DNA from 2 places in the Pseudoflavonifractor phocaeensis genome. Region 1 is predicted to be linked to the other one. Evidence: a T-box and tRNA genes for the amino acid it is inferred to sense, from the RefSeq annotation. Region 1 holds a T-box; the other holds one or more tRNA genes.

The links. A T-box is a leader RNA that pairs with one kind of tRNA and senses whether it is charged. The one in region 1 lies ahead of tyrS (tyrosine--tRNA ligase), so its partner is inferred to be a tRNA-Tyr.
Region 2: it encodes a tRNA-Tyr, which carries the amino acid that the T-box ahead of tyrS (tyrosine--tRNA ligase) is inferred to sense. The anticodon was not compared.

The regions. Positions count from the first base shown of each region.
Region 1 covers NZ_JBCDMT010000004.1:227,760-236,874, reverse strand. The annotation lists gene AAEU42_RS08345 (pyridoxal phosphate-dependent aminotransferase) at 1-177, shown strand, start outside; gene purB (adenylosuccinate lyase) at 313-1,749, shown strand; gene AAEU42_RS08335 (ATP-dependent 6-phosphofructokinase) at 1,773-2,762, shown strand; gene fba (class II fructose-1,6-bisphosphate aldolase) at 2,801-3,736, shown strand; gene AAEU42_RS08325 (phosphate-starvation-inducible PsiE family protein) at 3,831-4,289, opposite strand; gene AAEU42_RS08320 (threonine aldolase family protein) at 4,303-5,331, opposite strand; gene AAEU42_RS08315 (glutamine--tRNA ligase/YqeY domain fusion protein) at 5,356-7,038, opposite strand; gene AAEU42_RS08310 (arsenate reductase family protein) at 7,114-7,467, opposite strand; T-box leader at 7,569-7,811, shown strand; gene tyrS (tyrosine--tRNA ligase) at 7,876-9,102, shown strand.
Region 2 covers NZ_JBCDMT010000001.1:24,284-33,398, reverse strand. The annotation lists gene AAEU42_RS00205 (branched-chain amino acid ABC transporter permease) at 1-482, opposite strand, end outside; gene AAEU42_RS00200 (branched-chain amino acid ABC transporter permease) at 487-1,374, opposite strand; gene AAEU42_RS00195 (ABC transporter substrate-binding protein) at 1,568-2,767, opposite strand; gene AAEU42_RS00190 (L-cysteine desulfidase family protein) at 2,907-4,181, opposite strand; gene AAEU42_RS00185 (MATE family efflux transporter) at 4,667-6,079, shown strand; gene AAEU42_RS00180 (sigma-70 family RNA polymerase sigma factor) at 6,036-6,362, opposite strand; gene AAEU42_RS00175 (hypothetical protein) at 6,343-6,570, opposite strand; gene AAEU42_RS00170 (hypothetical protein) at 6,567-6,746, opposite strand; tRNA gene AAEU42_RS00165 (tRNA-Thr) at 6,815-6,890, shown strand; tRNA gene AAEU42_RS00160 (tRNA-Tyr) at 7,056-7,140, shown strand; gene AAEU42_RS00155 (hypothetical protein) at 7,613-8,443, opposite strand; gene AAEU42_RS00150 (antitoxin) at 8,634-8,828, shown strand; gene AAEU42_RS00145 (SOS response-associated peptidase) at 8,953-9,115, opposite strand, start outside.

The sequences.
Region 1 (9,115 bases):
GGCATCACGATCCGGGACGACAACGATTTTGCCACCGCCTTTTTGAAACAGGGCCTTGTGGCGGTCGTGCCCGGCGAGGGCTTTGGCGCTCCCGGCTTCGTCCGCTGGTCTTACGCCACCTCCATGGAAAATATCAAGGAGGGTCTGGATCGGCTGGATCGCTTTTTGGCAAACTGATCTCATAAAAAGGGCGGACGAGTCTTGCACCCGGCCGCCCTTTTGTGATAATATGGTTTCAGATTTTTGAATTGCTGAAATAATTTTTCTTTTCCAAGAAATTCTGCAATTTTTTGAAATGAGGGCTGACCATCTATGAGCACAAATGTTTATGAGACTCCTCTGTCCTCCCGGTACGCAAGCCCCGAGATGCTCCGGCTGTTCTCTCCGGACAAGAAATTCTCCACCTGGCGGCGGCTCTGGGTGGCCCTGGCCCGGGGGGAGATGGAGCTGGGGCTTCCCGTGACCCCGGAGCAGGTGGCCGAGCTGGAAGCCCACGTGGACGATATCGATTACGCCGCCGCCGCCCGCTGGGAAAAAGAGCTGCGTCACGACGTGATGGCCCATATCCACGCCTATGGCGAGCAGTGCCCTACGGCGATGCCCATTATCCACTTGGGCGCCACCAGCTGCTACGTGGGGGATAATACCGACATGATCCTCATGCGTGAGGGGCTGATGCTGATTCGGGAAAAGCTGGTGAAGGTGCTGTCCTACCTGGCGGATTTCGCCGAGCGGTATAAGTCCCTTCCAACCCTGGGCTTTACCCACTTTCAGAGCGCCCAGCTGGTGACGGTGGGGAAGCGGGCCACCCTTTGGATGAATGAGCTCCTTATGGATCTGGACGAGGTGGAATACCGTATCTCCCGCATGGCCCTGCTGGGCTCCAAGGGTACCACCGGCACCCAGGCCAGCTTCTTGGAGCTGTTCGAGGGGGATCACAAAAAGGTCAAGGCCCTGGAGGAGAAGATCGCCGCCGAAATGGGTTTTGACTCCGTGGTCCCGGTCTCGGGGCAGACCTATTCCCGGAAGGTGGACGCCGCCGTTTTGGCCACCCTCTCCGGCATCGCCCAGTCGGCCAGCAAGTTTGCCAACGACCTGCGCCTCCTGTGCCACCTGAAAGAGGTGGAGGAGCCCTTCGAGACCCACCAGATCGGCTCTTCCGCCATGCCCTATAAACGCAACCCCATGCGCTGTGAGCGCATCTGCGGGCTGGCCCGCTATGTGATGGCCGACGCCATGAACCCCGCCTTCACCGCCGCCACCCAGTGGTTTGAGCGGACGCTGGACGACTCCGCCAACAAGCGGGTATCCGTGCCCGAGGCATTCCTGGCCGTGGACGCCATCCTGAACATCTATGCCAACGTGGCCTCCGGGCTGGTGGTCCACGAGAAGGTCATCGCCAGGCACGTGACGGAGGAACTGCCCTTCATGGCCACCGAGAACATCATGATGGACGCCGTGAAGCGGGGAGGGGACCGTCAGGCTCTCCACGAGCGGATTCGTCAACTTTCCCTTGAGGCCGGGCGTAATATCAAGGAAGAGGGGCTGCCCAACAACCTCATCGACCTGATTGCCGCCGAGCCCATGTTTGGCCTGACCCGGGCTGAGATCGAAGCCCATCTGGACCCCGCCCGGTATATCGGCCGCTGCCCCCAGCAGGTGGAGGAGTTCCTCCGGGACGACGTCCGGCCCGTGCTGAAGCGGTATGCTTCAGCCTTGAAAAAGAAAGATACAGAATTGACCGTTTGAGAGAGAAAAGGGAGGAACACAATATGGGTAACGCCATTCGCCGCATCGGGGTCCTCACCAGCGGAGGGGATGCCCCCGGTATGAACGCCGCCATCCGCGCCGCGGCCCGGACCTGCTTCCACTTGGGCATCGAGTGCGTGGGCATTCGCCGGGGCTTCAACGGCCTGATCAACGGGGACGACGAGGTCCTCAACTATTCCCGGGTCAGCGGGCTGACCCGGATGGGCGGCACCATGCTCTATTCCGCCCGCAGCGCGGAGTTCCGTACCGAGGCCGGGATCGAGAAGGCCGTCAACACCTGCAAGCTGCTCGGTCTGGACGGCATCGTGGGCATCGGGGGAGACGGCACGTTCCGGGGCCTTCACGATCTGGCTGACCACGGGATCGCCGTCATCGGCGTCCCCGGCACCATCGATAACGACATCGCCTGCTCCAGCTATACCATCGGCTACGACACCGCCTGCAACACGGCGGTGGAGTGCATCGACAAACTCCAGGACACCATGCAGTCCCACGAGCGCTGCTCCGTGGTGGAGGTGATGGGCCACCGGGCCGGGCACCTGGCCCTCTACGTGGGACTGGCCTGCGGCGCCACCGCCGTTCTCATTCCGGAGAAGCCGGTGAACTTTGAGGAGGACGTCATCGAGCCCATCCGCCGGGCCCGCCTCAGCGGCCGCACCCATTTCATGATCATCGTGGCTGAAGGGGTTGGAAGCTCCTACGACGTGGCCAACAAAATCAAAGAAGCCACTGCCCTGGATACCCGGGTCACTGTTCTGGGCCATATTCAGCGGGGCGGCGCCCCCTCCGCCCGGGACCGGGTCACCGCCACCCATATGGGCTATTCCGCCGTCATGCTCCTGGCCAGCGGAAAGACGGACCGGGTGGTCTGCATGCAGGATGACAAGTATATCGACTATGACATCACCGAGGCCCTGAGTATGAAAAAGGGCCTGGATGAGGACAAATACACTGTGATGCGCACTATGATCGGCCAGCACAACAAGGTGTGAGCCGTTTCGCCCAATTTAAAACAAAGGAGTTGTAAGTCATGCCACTGGTCACTTCTGCCGAAATGTTCAAAAAAGCCTATGAGGGTGGGTACGCCATCGGTGCCTTCAACGTCAACAACATGGAGATCGTCCAGGGGATCACCGAGGCAGCCGCCGAGGTGCGGGCCCCCATCATCCTCCAGGCCTCCGCCGGGGCCCGGAAGTACGCCAAGGCCGTGTACCTGCGCAAGCTGGTGGAAGCCGCCGTGGAGGACACCGGCCTGCCCATCGTTCTGCATCTGGACCACGGCGCCGACTTCGAGGTCTGCAAGGACTGTATCGACGGCGGCTTCACCTCCGTCATGATCGACGCCAGTTCCAAGCCCTTCACCGAGAATATCGCCCTGACCAAGAAGGTGGTGGAGTACGCCCACGACCACGGCGTGGTGGTGGAGGCCGAGCTGGGCGCCCTGGCCGGCGTGGAGGATGACGTTCAGGTCTCCGCCGAGGATTCCCACTACACCCGCCCCGAGGAGGTGGAGGAATTTGTCTCCAGGAGCGGCTGTGACTCCCTGGCCATTGCCATCGGCACCAGCCACGGTGCCTACAAGTTCAAGCCCGGCACCAAGCCCCAGCTGCGCTTCGATATCCTGGAAGAGGTCTCCAAGCGGCTGCCCGGATTCCCCATCGTGCTTCACGGCGCCTCCTCCGTGCCTCAGAACTTTGTGAAGATCATCAATGACCACGGCGGCAAAATGCCCGGCGCCATCGGCGTGCCCGAGGAGCAGCTCCGCCAGGCCGCCCGGATGGCTGTCTGTAAGATCAACATCGACTCCGATCTGCGTTTGGCCATGACCGCCGGTATCCGGGAACATTTTGACGCCCATCCCGACCATTTTGACCCCCGCCAGTATATGGGCGACGGGCGCAACTATATCAAAGAGCTGGTCAAAGACAAGATCGTCAACGTCCTGGGTAGCGACGGCAAGGCCTGACCACCGACAAGCAAAAAACTGTGTCAACAAGATTGAACCATTCAATTTTGACAGAAAAAAGCCGCCGGAAAACCTTCCGGCGGCCTTTTTTGTCCTAATGTACGTTCTCCGGCTCTCTTTCCTCTTCCCGCTGATGAATGAAGGGAAGGTGGACCGAGTGGTCCTTGTCGTCCAGACCAGGGATGAAAAGGTACTTGCGAATGATAAAAAGAATGGCCAAAGCGCCCACCATCAGTAAGGTCTCCACCGGGTTGGTGTGCTCTACCACCATCTGCCGGGCAGTGGCAAAGAGGACCACCTCCACCACCGAGCTCATATTATGACGGCAAAGCATTTTCAGAAATTCGATTCCGATGACCACGTTAAAAGCGGCGGCCAAAAAAGAGTGGAAGGAATTTGCGTCACCTTTGGAATCCCATAAAACGCCTACCTCCTGAATGACCGCAAGCAGCGCCACACAGATGGCCGCCACCAGGACCACCCCGACCAATATCTCCAAAAACTGGGCCAGGCGGTAGAGGAGGTTGGGAAGTTGATTGCGGAGATCGTTCATAGGCGGGCTCCTTTCAACCCATTTTTTTCAATTCGGCCAACAGGCCCTCCACACTCTCCTTCGGGGTGGCGAAGGAGGTCACGAAACGGATGATGGTATGGTCCTCGTCAGCCTTGGACCAGATCTCATAGCTGCACAGTTTGCTGAGCTGCGGCAGGAGCTTGTCGGGAACGATGGGGAAGATCTGGTTGGTGGGGGAGTCCACCATCATGGGCACCCCCAGATTTTTCAAGCCGCCCTGAAGATACTGGGCCATCTCCACGGCGTGACCCGCGATCTTGAAATAGAGCCCGTCCCGAAGAAGCGCCTGAAACTGGACCCCCAGCAGCCAGCCCTTGGCCAATACCGCGCCGTGCTGCTTCTTCATGCGGAAGAAGTTCCCCTGGAGTGCGGGGTCCAAGATGACCAGCGCCTCGCCCATCATAGCGCCGTTTTTGGTTCCGCCGATGTAAAAGGCGTCGGTCAGGGCGGCGATGTCGGCCAGCGTCAGGTCGTTGACTGCGGAGGCCATGGCGCAGCCCAGGCGGGCGCCGTCCAGGAAGAGGAGCAGGCCGTTGTCCCTGCAGCACTTGGACAGGGCGGTGAGTTCCGTCTTGGTATAGACAGCGCCGGTCTCGGTGGCGTTGGAGATATACACCAGACGGGGCTTGGTCACGTGCTCATCCCTGCCACCCTCCACCAAAGGCAGGATGTGGGCGGGGGTGAGCTTTCCGTCCCCGGCCACCTGGGCCTGCATCAGCTTGTGGCCGGTGGCCTCCACGGCACCCGCCTCATGGCCGTTGACGTGGCCGGTGTGGGCGCAGATCACGCTCTCCCAAGGCCGCAGGAAGGAGGCGATGGCGACAAAATTGGTCTGGGTGCCGCCCACCATAAACTCCACGCTGGCCTGGGGGGCTTTACAGAGATCCTTAATCAGGTCGGCACAGGTCTTGCAGTAGTCATCGGCGCCGTAGCCGATGACGCTCTCGGAGTTGACCCCGGCCAGGGCCGCCAGCACCTCAGGATGGCAGCCCTCGGAATAGTCGTTACGGAAGTTGTACACAAAAGCATCTCCTTTGACGTAGGATCAAAATTTAAAGCTGTCCTTCAGGCTCACCGCCCGGTTAAATACCAGGTGGGCGGGGGAGGAGTCCTTGCTGTCGGCGCAGAAATAGCCCTGACGCATGAACTGGAACCGGTCCTCTGGCTTCGGCTCGCCCAGGCCGGCCTCCACCTTGCAGCCCGTGAGGATCTCCAGGGAATTGGGGTTCAGGCAGTCCAGGAAATTCTTGTCTCCGGCGTCCGGGGCCTCGTCGGCGAAGAGATTGTCATAGAGCCGCACCTCCGCGTCCAGGGCGGTGGCGGCGTCCACCCAGTGGAGGGTGGCGCCCTTCACCTTGCGGCCGTCGGCGGGATCGCCGCCCTTGCTGTCGGGGTCATAGGTGGCCAAGATCTCGGTCACATTTCCCTCGTCGTCCTTCACGCACCCGGTGCAGGTGACGAGGTAGGCGCCCTTCAGGCGGCACTCGGGGCCGCCGGGATAGAGCCGCTTGTACTTGGGCACCGGCTCCTCCAAAAAGTCCTCGGCCTCCACCCAGAGGTTCCGGGAGAAGGTGACGGGGCGGGTCCCGGCCCCGGGGTCGCCGGGGATATTCTCCACCTCAAAGGTCTCGGACCGGCCCTCAGGGTAGTTGGTAATGGTGAGTTTTACCGGGCGGAGGACCGCCATCACCCGGCGGGCCGTGCGGTTCAGGTCCTCCCGCAGGCAGTGTTCCAGGAAGCCGAACTCCACTACGGAGGCCGCCTTGGTGACGCCGTTGCGCTCGGAGAAGTCCCGGATGGCGGCGGGGGTGTAGCCCCGCCGGCGCAGGCCGCAGAGGGTGGGCATCCGGGGGTCGTCCCAGCCGGAGACCTTGCCCTCCTCCACCAACTGGCGGAGCTTACGCTTGGACATGACGGTGTAGTTGATGCCCAGCCGGGCGAACTCGATCTGCCGGGGCTTGGAGGGCACCGGGCAGTTCTGGATGACCCAGTCGTAGAGGGGGCGGTGGTCCTCAAACTCCAGGGAGCAAAGGGAGTGGGTAATCCCCTCCAGGGCGTCCTCCAGGGGATGGGCGAAGTCGTACATGGGGTAGATGCACCACTTATCGCCCTGACGGTGGTGGCGCATGTGGTTGATCCGGTAGATGACCGGGTCCCGCATGTTGAAGTTGCCCGAGGCCAGGTCGATCTTGGCCCGCAGGGTATACTTCCCGTTGGGGAACTCTCCGTCCTTCATCCGCTGGAACAGGTCAAGGGACTCCTCAACCGGCCGGTCCCGCCAGGGAGAAGTGGCGGGGGTGCCCACGTCGCCCCGGTGGGCCTTGAACTCCTCTGGGGTCAGCTCACAGACATAGGCCAGGCCCTTTTTGATGAGCTCCACGGCGTATTCGTACATCTTGTCAAAGTAATCCGAGGCGAAATAGAACCGGTCGCCCCAGTCGTAGCCCAGCCAGTGGATGTCCTCCTGGATGGCGTCCACGTACTCCTCGTCCTCTTTGGTGGGGTTGGTATCGTCCATCCGCAGATTGCACATGCCGCCGTACTTCTCGGCGGTGCCAAAGTCGATGAAAATGGCCTTGGCGTGGCCGATGTGAAGGTAGCCGTTGGGCTCCGGCGGAAAGCGGGTGTGGACGGTCATGCCCTCATACTGCCCGCCCTTGGCGATATCCTCGTCGATAAAATCGTGGATAAAATTCTGGCTCATGACAGGCTTTGTCTCTTCCGGCATGGCACACACTCCTTTTGTTCAGCATAAAATTTATTTTACCCTTTCAGGTAAAAAAAAGCAATCTATTTGTACCTGTTAATCGGATAGGCGCTGGCTCCACTCCGGCTCCCGGAATCCAAACAGGGCAAAGTCCTCTCCCACCAGGATGGGCCGCTTCACCAGCATCCCGTCAGTGGCCAGCAGCTCGTACTGCTCCGCCTCCGTCATGGTGTCCAGCTTGTCCTTCAGCCCCAGGGCCTTATATTGAAGGCCGCTGGTGTTGAACAGCCGCCGGAGGGGGAGCCCGCTCCGGCGGTGCCACTCCTTCAGCTCCCCGGCGGTGGGGTTATCGGTCTTGATGTCCCGCAGCTGAAAGGAGAGCCCGCGGCCCTCCAGCCACGTCTGGGCCTTCTTGCAGGTGGAACATTTCGGGTAGCAGACAAACAGCATTTTAATTCCTCCTTATTCCTGTTTCTATCCTACGAGAACATGCCGCTCTTGTCAACAACTTCCAGGTGTTGACAAACGGTCACAGTCATATTATAATGTCCCATACAGCGATGAAGAGGATCAGTAATCCATATCCCCGCCCCGCAGAGAGCCCCTGTTTGGTGAAAAGGGGAGGGCAGGCATGGACGAATACCCCTCGGAGCCGATGCCTGAACCGTACTTGACCCAGTAGGGCATGCCGGGACGCGCCCGTTAAAGCGCCGCCGTGTGACAGCACGGCCTGAGGCCGTTTTCCGTAAGGGGACGGTGAACCAGAGGTGGTACCGCGTTTATACGCCCTCTGTCCAACGGGACAGGGGGCGTTTTTGCACCCCTGTTTGAAACAAAGAGGAAAAGGAGAAAAGAAACATGACAGTCTACGAAGAATTGCAGGCCCGGGGCCTCATTGCCCAGGTCACCGACGAGCCGGAGATCAAGGAGCTGATCAACAGCGGCAAGGCTATCTTCTATATCGGCTTCGACCCCACCGCCGACTCCCTCCACGTGGGCCATTTTATGGCCCTGTGCCTGATGAAGCGGCTCCAGATGGCGGGCAACCGGCCCATCGCCCTCATCGGCGGGGGCACCGGCATGGTGGGAGACCCCTCCGGCCGTAGCGATATGCGCCAGATGATGACCCCGGAGACCATCCAGCACAACTGCGACTGCTTCAAAAAGCAGATGGAGAAGTTCATCGAGTTCGGCCCCGGCAAGGCCATGATGCTCAACAACGCCGACTGGCTCATGAAGCTCAATTACGTGGAGCTGCTGCGGGAAGTGGGCTCCTGCTTCTCCGTGAACAACATGCTCCGGGCCGAGTGCTACAAGCAGCGCATGGAGAAGGGCCTGAGCTTCCTGGAGTTCAACTATATGATTATGCAGTCCTACGACTTCTACCACATGTTCCAGACCGTGGGCTGCAACATGCAGTTCGGCGGCGACGACCAGTGGTCCAACATGCTGGGCGGCACTGAACTCATCCGCAAAAAGCTGGGGAAAGACGCCTACGCCATGACCATCACCCTGCTCCTCAACTCCGAGGGGAAAAAGATGGGCAAGACCGCCTCCGGCGCCGTGTGGCTGGACCCCAACAAGACTACCCCCTACGAGTTCTACCAGTACTGGCGCAACGTGGGCGACGCCGACGTTTTGAAGTGCCTGCGCATGCTCACCTTCCTGCCTCTGGAGCAGATCGACGAGATGGACAAGTGGGAGGGGGAGCGGCTCAACACCGCCAAGGAGATCCTGGCCTTCGAGCTGACCAAGCTGGTCCACAGCGAGGAGGAGGCCCAGAAGGCCCAGGATGCCGCCCGGGCCCTCTTCGTGGGCGGCGGCGACCTGGCCAATATGCCCACCACCACCCTTACCTCCGCCGACTTTACTGACGGCTCCATCGGCGCGTTGGATTTGATGGTGAAGTGCGGCTTGGCCCCCTCCAAAAAGGAGGCCCGCCGGCTGGTGGAGCAGGGGGGTGTGGAGGCCGCCGGCGCGAAGGTGACCGACCCCACCACCCGCTTTGACGCCGCCGCCTTTTCCGGCGAGGGCCTCATGCTGAAAAAGGGCAAGAAAGTTTTCCACCGGGCCGTGACAGAATAAGACCGCTGTGCTA
Region 2 (9,115 bases), on a different contig from region 1:
TTCAGCCCCAGGGTGCCGTTGGTGACGGCGTCCCAGTTGACGATGATCATCTTCACGATCTCGCCGAAGCCCAGGGTGACGATGGTCAGGTAGCTGCCAGACAGCCGCAGGGAGGGAAGGCCCAGCAGCAGGCCCACGAACCCCGTCATGCAGGCCGCGGCCGCCATGGCCGCCAGGAAGGGCACGTTGAGCCGGAGCATCAGCAGGGACGCGGTGTACGCGCCGATGGCGAAGAAGCCCGCGTGGCCCAGGGAGACAAGGCCGGTGTAGCCGGTGAGGATGTTCAGGCCCATGCCCAGCATGGAGTAAATGCCGATCATGATGAAGATGCGCATGAGGTACTGGCTGAAGCCCATAAAGGGCACCGCCACCAGCAGCGCCGCCACCAGGATGCAGGCGGGGAGCTTGTATTTATCGAGGAAGGATTCCATGGCAAAGATGAAGCCCTTTCCCTCGGTCTTTTTCTCATTCATTTTCGTCATAGCCTTACACCTTTGTGATCCCTTTCTTGCCGAAAAGCCCGGTGGGACGGACGATCAGCACCACGATCAGAATGATAAAGGCGACGGAGTCCCGGTAGGTGGAGTTGATGAAGGTGGCCGCCAGGCACTCGGACACACCCACCACCAGGCCGCCCACCACCGCCCCGGGCAGGGAGCCGATGCCGCCCAGCACGGAGGCCGCGAAGGCCTTCAGCCCGGCCATGAAGCCCATGCCGGGATAGACGATCTGATAATAACCGCTGATGAGGCCGCCGGCGATGGCCGCCGAGGCCCCCGCCAGGAAGAAGGTGAAGGAGATGACGAAGTTCACGTTGACGCCCATGAGGTTGGCCGCCCTGGGGTTCTGCTCGGTGGCCCGCATGGCCAGGCCAATCTTGGTCTTGTTGATGACGATGGTCAGCACCGCCAGAAGGATGAGGGAGACCACGCACATCATCAGCTGGGTGGACTGGATCTTAAAGCCCCCGATCTCGATCATGGGCAGGTTGAAGACAGAGGGGAAGGCTTTCTTCTCGCTGCCGAACCAGATCATCAGAAGGTTCTGGATGATGTTGGACACGCCGATGGTGGTGATGAGGGAGGCGATGGGAACGGAGTTCTTTTTCCGCAGAGGCTCGAGGGCGGCCTTGTCGATGAGGATGCCCAAAAGGCCGGTAAAGACCATGCTCAGCAGGATGGCGGGCAGCACACCGATCTGGAACCCCACGAAGAGCAGCGCCGCGTGGGCGCCGAAGGCGTAGACGGAACCATGGGAGAAATTGACGAGGCGCAGGATGCCGAAGACCAGGGAGTAACCCACCGCGATGAGCGCGTAGGCCATGCCCAGGGCCAGGCCGTTCAGAACTTGTTGAACAATAAGCACTTCCGCCACGATTGCGGGCCGTTTCCGCAATACTCCTTTCTTTTGACTTTCACGCGGCGCACAACGGCCGGTCCCGGCGCGCCTGGCGCAGCTTGGCCATCTCCCAGGAAGGCCGGACGCCGGGGCGGCAACTCCGCCCCGGCGTCCGCGCAGCCTGGAGGTCAGCCTTAAGAATAACGGCGTTTGTCGGTCAGGCGTTGATTTAGAAGCTGGCCTCCACAAACTTGCCGTCCTTGACGGTCACTTTCACGAAGGACTTCTGCACATCGCCGATGTCGTTGAAGGTGGTCTCGCCGGTGACGCCCGGATAGTCGATCTTGGCCAGCTCGTCGCGGACGGCGGCGGAGTCGGTGGTGCCGGCGGCCTCGATGGCGGTGAGGAGCATGCCCACGGAGTCGTAGGCCTGGGAGGTCAGGGCGCTGGGGGCGGCGCCGTACTTGGCGGTATAGGCGTCCACGTAGTTCTTGACGGTGGGGTCCTCAGAGCCGGCGAAGAAGATGACGGGGAAGCACACGCCCTCCACGGCGTCGCCGCCCAGCTCCAAAAGCTGCTGGGAGTAGGCGTTGGAGAAGCCCACGATGGCGATGTCGGGGTTGACCTGCTTATACTGCTTGGCCACGGGGGCCAGGGTGGAGTACATGGACACGCAGATCAGCACGTCGGCGCCGGCGGCGTCCAGCTTGGCGATGGCGGGGGAGTAGTCGTCGGAGCCCTCCATGACCTCCTCGTGGGCCACCACCTTGGCGCCGGTGTCGGCCATGCCGTCGATGAGTTCTTTGACGATGGCGGCGGTGTTGGTGCCCCAGTCGGTCTTGATGGAGATGATGCCGATGTTCTTCTTGCCCAGGTCGTTGACGGCGATGTCAAGACCGGCGGCGGCCTCCACGTTGATGACGGTGTTGTTGCGGAAGATGTAGTCGCCGATGCCGGAGTAGTCGGGGTGGGAGGAGGACGGGGAGATCTCGATGATCTTGTTCTCCTGGTACACGGGGGCGGCGGTCATGCACACGCCGGAGGCGAAGTGGCCGATGACGCCGGCGATGTCGCCCTCGGAGACGATCTTCTGGGCGATGGAGGCGGCCTCCTCGGAGGAGTTCTTGTCGTCGTACTGGACGATCTCAATGGGGCGGCCCAGAACGCCGCCCTTGGCGTTCCACTCGTCGGCCATCATGGTGGCGGCGTTGTAGAAGCCCTGGCCGTACTCGGCGTTGTCGCCGGTCATGGGGGCGGCCACGGCGATCTTGACGGCCTCTCCGCTGGCGGCGGGGCCCTGGGTCTCGGCGGAGGCGCTGTTCTCGGGGGCCTTGCTCTCGACGGGCTTGTCGTTTCCGCCGCAGCCGGCGAGGAGGGAGAAGGTGAGAGACGCGGACAGGAGGATACCAAGAGTGCGTTTCCAATTCATTTTCATTGTCTGCTTCGGCCGCCTGGGTCTTTGCGGCGGCCATTCTCCTTTCTTGATCCAAATTTTTTGTGGCGCGTTTCTTAAGGCTGCTTATCAATCAGGCATGGACGGCGCCATGCCGGAGTGAACCAATGGGGTCTCAGCCGGAGACCATGATCTTCAAGATCTCGGTGTCGGTCTGGCGCATGCCCTCCCGGGCAAGCTGGCCCACGCTCTCCACCGTGGCCTCCACCCCGTCCTTGATGATGCCCTCGCCGGGGCGGAAGCAGCGGCCCTGCATGGCCATGCTCACGGCCAGGATGGCGGCGTCCACGCTGGAGGCGATCTTGGCCGCGCAGGAGGGCTTGGCGCCGTCGCAGACGATGCCGGAGACGTTGCCCAGGGTGTTGACGATGACCTTCTCGATCTCCGCCTCCCCCCCGCCGTAGAGCCAGCAGATGCCGGCCCCCGCGCCGGTGGCGGCGCTGACGGCCCCGCAGTAGGCGGAGAGCTTGCCGATCTTGGATTTCTGGTGGATGGCGGTCAGGTTGCTGACGCACAGGGCCCGGTAGAGCTTTTCCCGGCCGGCCCCCAGCTCCTTGGCGTACTCGATGACGGGCAGGGAGACCGTCATGCCCTGGTTGCCGCTGCCGGAGTTGATGACCACGGGCAGCTCGCAGCCGCTCATCCGGGCGTCGCTCCCCGCCGCGGCGGCGGCACGGGCCCGGACCTTCACGTCGTCGCCGTAGAGACTTAAAAGGGTGGGGCCCACCTGGGCGCCGTAGCCCTCGGTGAGGCCGGCGGCGGAGATGGCGGTGTTGTACTCGATCTGGCGGTCCAGCAGCTCCCTCACGTCCTCGATCTTCACCTCGTCGGCAAATTGGAGGATGCTGGCGATGGTCAGGCAGCTTCGGTCGGCCCCCTCGCCCTCCGCCTCTTCCTCGGTGTGGGGCACATCCACCAGGGCCGCGCCGTCCTTCTCCACCCGCACCACGTTGGCGTGGGCGTGGATGATCTCCACCATGGAGCTGTGCTCCCCGGCCCACATGCGGATGATGATGTGGAGCTTGGCGGGGGTGTCGAGCAGCTTTTCCTCGCACAAACCCTGGGCCAGCAGGCGGCGGACCTCCTCCACGTCGGCCGGCTTCACGGTGGAGAGGACCTCCAGCTCCCGGTCGGGGGCGCCCCCCACCGCCCCCAGGACGGCGGCGGCCCGGATGCCCCGCAGGTCGCCCGTGGTGGGGACGATGACCCCCTTCACGTTCTTGATGATGTTGCCGCTGCACTCGGCGGCCATCCGCTCGGGGAAGCAGCCCAGAGCCTCCCGGGCCCTGGCGGCGGCGTAGGCCACCGCGATGGGCTCGGTGCACCCCAGGGCGGGGACGAGCTCTTCCTTGAGAATGGCGACGCAGTTTTGGTAAACTTTCTGGTCCATTTTAGTCAATACTCCCTATCTCACCGTGGAATTTCGTCTCATTTTGAGACGTCCTATTCTCTTTACACGACGGATTATACATTTTTTTCGACGGTCTTCAAGTCAACTTGACTATTTCTAGCAGTTTATACAGAGGGAAAGGAGGCAGAATTTACAAATTGACCAATAGGTTTAGAAAAAACAGTTCATTTTGAGACACCTTGTGCAACTTGCCGGTACCGCTTGCAAACCGGGCCGTCTTGTCTTATAATGGGGGCACTTTTCCCGGCCGGAGAGGTCCTGTCCAAGCTGTCACCAATGATATATGCGCCGTCTTCTCCGGGCATGTCTCAAATCGAAAAGAAGGCGCGCATCCCACCTCGCCGCGGGATACGCGCCTTCGCATTTCTTGGAAAAAGAATACAAGTTTTTTGACCCGGCGTCAACGGGATTCTCATATTGACACAGGATCTTACGCCGTTCAAACGAGAGGGAGAGATCGATCCATGGCTCAAACCGATATGTCCCGGCAGCTGGCCCAGGCGCCGGTGCCCCGGCTGCTGCTGCGGCTGTCCCTGCCCGCCATCGCCGCCCAGCTGGTGAACGCCCTGTACTCCATCGTGGACCGGGTGTTCATCGGCAACATGCCCGGGGTGGGGGCGGACGCCCTGACGGGCCTGGGCTTCACCATGCCGGTCATCATGATCATCTCCGCCTTCAGCATGCTCATCGGCATGGGGGGCTCCCCCCTGCTGTCTATCCGCCTGGGGGAGGGGGACAAGGCCGCCGCCGCCCGGCTCCAGGGCTGCTCCTTCACCCTGCTGCTGGCCATCGGCACGGTGCTGACGGGGCTGTTCTGGTTTCTCCGGGTGCCCATCCTCACCCTCTTCGGGGCGGAGGCCAACACCCTGCCCTACGCCGCCGACTACCTGGGGGTCTATGTGCTGGGCTCGGTGTTCGTCATGATTTCCCTGGGGATGAACGCCTTCCTGAACGCCCAGGGCCGCACCGGCGTGGGCACGGTGACGGTGGTGCTGGGGGCGGCGGTGAACCTGATTTTGGACCCCATTTTCATCTATGTCCTGGACCTGGGCATCGCCGGGGCCGCCCTGGCCACCCTCATCTCCCAGGCTTTGTCCGCCCTGTGGGTCCTGTGGTTCCTCTTCTTCTCCAAGCGGCTGATGGTCCGCCTGCGGCCAGCCGACCTCCACGTTTCCTGGACCACCACGGCGGAGATCTGCAAGCTGGGGGTATCCACCTTCATCTTCGAGATCAACGAGAGCGTCGTCCAGATCGTTATCAACCTCCTGCTGCGCCGGTGGGGCGGCTCCACCGCCGTCAGCGACCTCTACATCGGCTCCATGACCATCATCAACAGCCTGCTGGCCGTCTTTTTCATGCCACTCAAGGGCATCGTCCGGGGGGCCCAGCCCATCATCGGCTACTGCTGCGGCGCCCGGGATTACCCGCGGCTGCGGGAGACGGTGCGGTGGGCCCGGGTCTTTTCCATCACCTGCGCCACGCTGATGTGGGCCTGCTTTGAACTTTTCCCCGGCCCCCTGTGCGCCATCTTCAACGACGACCCGGCCCTGACGGACCTCTCCGCCCGGCTCACCCGGCTTTTCTTCTGTACCATCTTCCTGCTGGGGCTCCAGATGGTGAACCAGCACTCCTTCATCGCCATGGGTAACGCCAAGCTCTCCTTCTTCTTCGGCATCCTCCGCAAGATCCTCCTGCTGCTCCCCCTGGCCTTCCTCCTCCCCCTCTTTCTGGGGGTGGACGGGGTCATCCTGGCCGAGCCTGTGGCCAACGTGTTCACCGTCATCATCACCCAGATCGTTTTCACCCGCTATCTGGAACAGCTCCGCCGGGAGTTCACGGCTCCTCATCCAGGAGAAACCGCTTCGCCCCGTACCTAAGGCACCGCCGCAGCCGGGCCTCCCCCCGCTTGATGGTGCGGGAGACGGTGGACTTGTCCACCCCCATCCGGGAGCCGATCTGGTTCATGTTCAGCCCCTCGCCGTAGTAGAGGAGCAGGTAATTGCGCTGCTTTTCCGTGATGTCCTCGTGGAGGGCCCGCCACAGGGCCAGCTTCACCCGGCTCAGCTCCTCGCTGTTGGTGTTCTCCTCCGACAGCATCCGGGCATACCGGGCCATATCGGCGGCGTAGAGGCCGCCTCTCCTATATCGTGTACCGCTCATTTCTCCGGTACCCCCTCTCGTAATATCGCTCGCAGATCACCGCCACGTCCCGCACGTCCCGGCGCATGGCCTCCAGGACCCGCAGCCGCTCCGCCTTCAAAAGCCGCTCCTCCGCGTCCCGCGCCGGCAGCTCCTCCACCAGCTGGATGCGGTGGCGCAGGGCGTCGGCCTGGTCGCGGTAGCTCACCGCCAACTCCGCCAATGTCATGCCTGTTCTCCATCCTCCTTGCCTGTCTCCTCCGCCCGGCAGGCCGGGCACAGGGGCCCCACCCCTTGGTAGATCTCCCCCCGGCACCGGCGGCACCAGGCCGTAGGCGCGTCCCTCTGGGGGTCCCGCAGCGGGGGTTTGACGCCTCTTTTTTCCGTCCCGCTCCCTCTTTTCAAAAACGTACAACTTTTTCTTGACAACCTCCCAAGTATCTGCTAAAATGACATTCGCTGTTGGATGATCCGCTGGTGTAGCTCAGTTGGTAGAGCAGCTGATTTGTAATCAGCAGGTCGGGGGTTCAAGTCCGTCCACCAGCTCCAGCGTCGGGACAAGCTGCGTATCCTTCGCAATCGGCCTTGGCCGGTTGCTCACTCGCTCCGCTGTCCCTCCTCTCCCCAAAAAGCCGCTTCGCGGCTTTCCGGGGGCCCCATTTAAGGGCTCTCCGGGCCCCGGGTTAAAAGGCCGTGGGGCGCACAACTGAATATGGAGGAGTTCCAGAGTGGCCAAATGGGGCAGACTGTAAATCTGTTGCGTATCGCTTCGGTGGTTCGAATCCACCCTCCTCCACCACAAGGGAAATCCCCTGTACCGCAATCGGTACAGGGGATTTTTTATGTGGTTTATAACAAGCAACAGCAAATTATATTTTAAGATTCCAATCAAAAAATTTGGGTATGTATTTGGGTATAAGGCCGGTTGCCGTGGGCCTCCTTGACAGGTCATCCAGGACCAACGAAAGGAGGTTTGATAATAATGTGTATCACCTATTTTTTATTCCAACGAAAAAAATACGCCCCGGAGATCGGCGCATACCACAGCTGTGACCTTGTGGCATACCGGGAGCTTTATCGCCCACCGGTGGCTGTTCTCCGGGACGTGACGCCAGACGGCAATCTAGCGCTTCGCATGGTCCAAGCGTTCAACAAGCATCAGCTCTCGCCCATCCACCTGAAGGACGCTGTATTGGACATGCTGGAGTAGTTTTCGCATCTAAAACAAGTTTATACAAGCCGGGCGGGGGTTACAGGCCTCCGCCCGGTTTTTACCATACGACGTACTCAAGTTGAGCCATGTTGCCTTGACCGCTTTTATAACGAGAAGACGGAATTTGGCAGACGGTGCTCACTGTTACTGAACCGGATTGTAAGTCATCAAAGAGTTTACCGAAGCTGTCTCGGTGACAGTAGATGTACCAGCCGTCAGTATAGGAACCGTTTACTGGTGCGACACGCATACAGAAATAAGTGCTTTCAATGCTAGAACTGAATCCGTAGTTATAATAGTCGGAAAGTGTTGCCGTACCGACAAGAGAAAACTTGTTGCCTACATTATTGCTCATGTTGTACTGAACGTCGCTGGCGGTCAAAGTGACGTTGTTGTCTTTGATATAATTATCAAATTTTGAGGTTGTGATACCGTCAACGCCCTTATTCTTTAAATCGGATAGCTTTGTCGAAACGCCAGCGGGAGGATCTTTTCGATAGTCAAACAACAGGCCGTTTGAAAGGTCGTTGGAACTCCAAATAAAGACCAAATCTTCTTCAACCACGTAATTAATGCTGAAGTGAGAAACTACTTCCTCCCGGCCATCAAACGCACTTTTGGTAGCGCCAGCAAAGTCAGCCGCACACGTACCAAAGTCAGCTATATTAAAAGGTTCGCCGAAGGAAACGGAAATATCCATACCGTCTTCCATTTCGCTTACTAGTACATATTTCAACCCGTCATCTTCGGTCCAGTCAACCTGGGAGAGAATAGCTTCTTTGATTTCTTTGGTCGCATCGGGTGATTGTTGCGCACTAGGCTGGCATCCCGTAAGAACCCCAATAAGGCAAAGCATTGTCCCGGCGCAGAGCAATGTATTTTTCCTCATACAATCCCTCCTTTCAGATAATGGTAGCCCACTAGAAGGGGCGAATTATGGGGAAACCTGTTGCTTTTTATATATTAGCATACTTCCATAAGTATATGAATGGACGCAATAAACAAAAATATACTTATGGAATTATACAATACTTCCATAAGTATAAGTATAATTGCCATACCGAAGGTGGGGTGTGGTAATGGCCTATTCTGAAGCTCAAAAAGAAGCTACGGCTAGGTACAATAAAAAGGCATACGACCGCATCGATTTGATTGTACCAAAGGGGAAGCGTCAAGCCATAGCTGATTATGCTAAAAGCAAAGGTGTAAGCACTAATAAATTTATAAATGAAGCTATTGACAGAGCAATGAAAGAAAAAGAGGATGGTCTGTGACAAAGCAACCTCTTTTAAGACTTGATAAGTTGCCCGCAACCCTGTTTTAGCGGACAAGGAAAACAACACATCTAAACAAATGTCCCCCACCGCCCAGAAGACGTCCCAGGCGGTGGGGGCTATTTTATTGCGCTTCCTCTCTGGCCAGCTCCGGCGGCGTCTCTCTCAAGATGTCCAAAGCGCTGTTGGTGTCCTTCACCCACGCCTCCAGCTGATCCCGCCGCAGCACTACCGGCATCCGGTCGTGGATCTCCCGCACCGATGGATTAGCGGCGGTGGTGAGGATC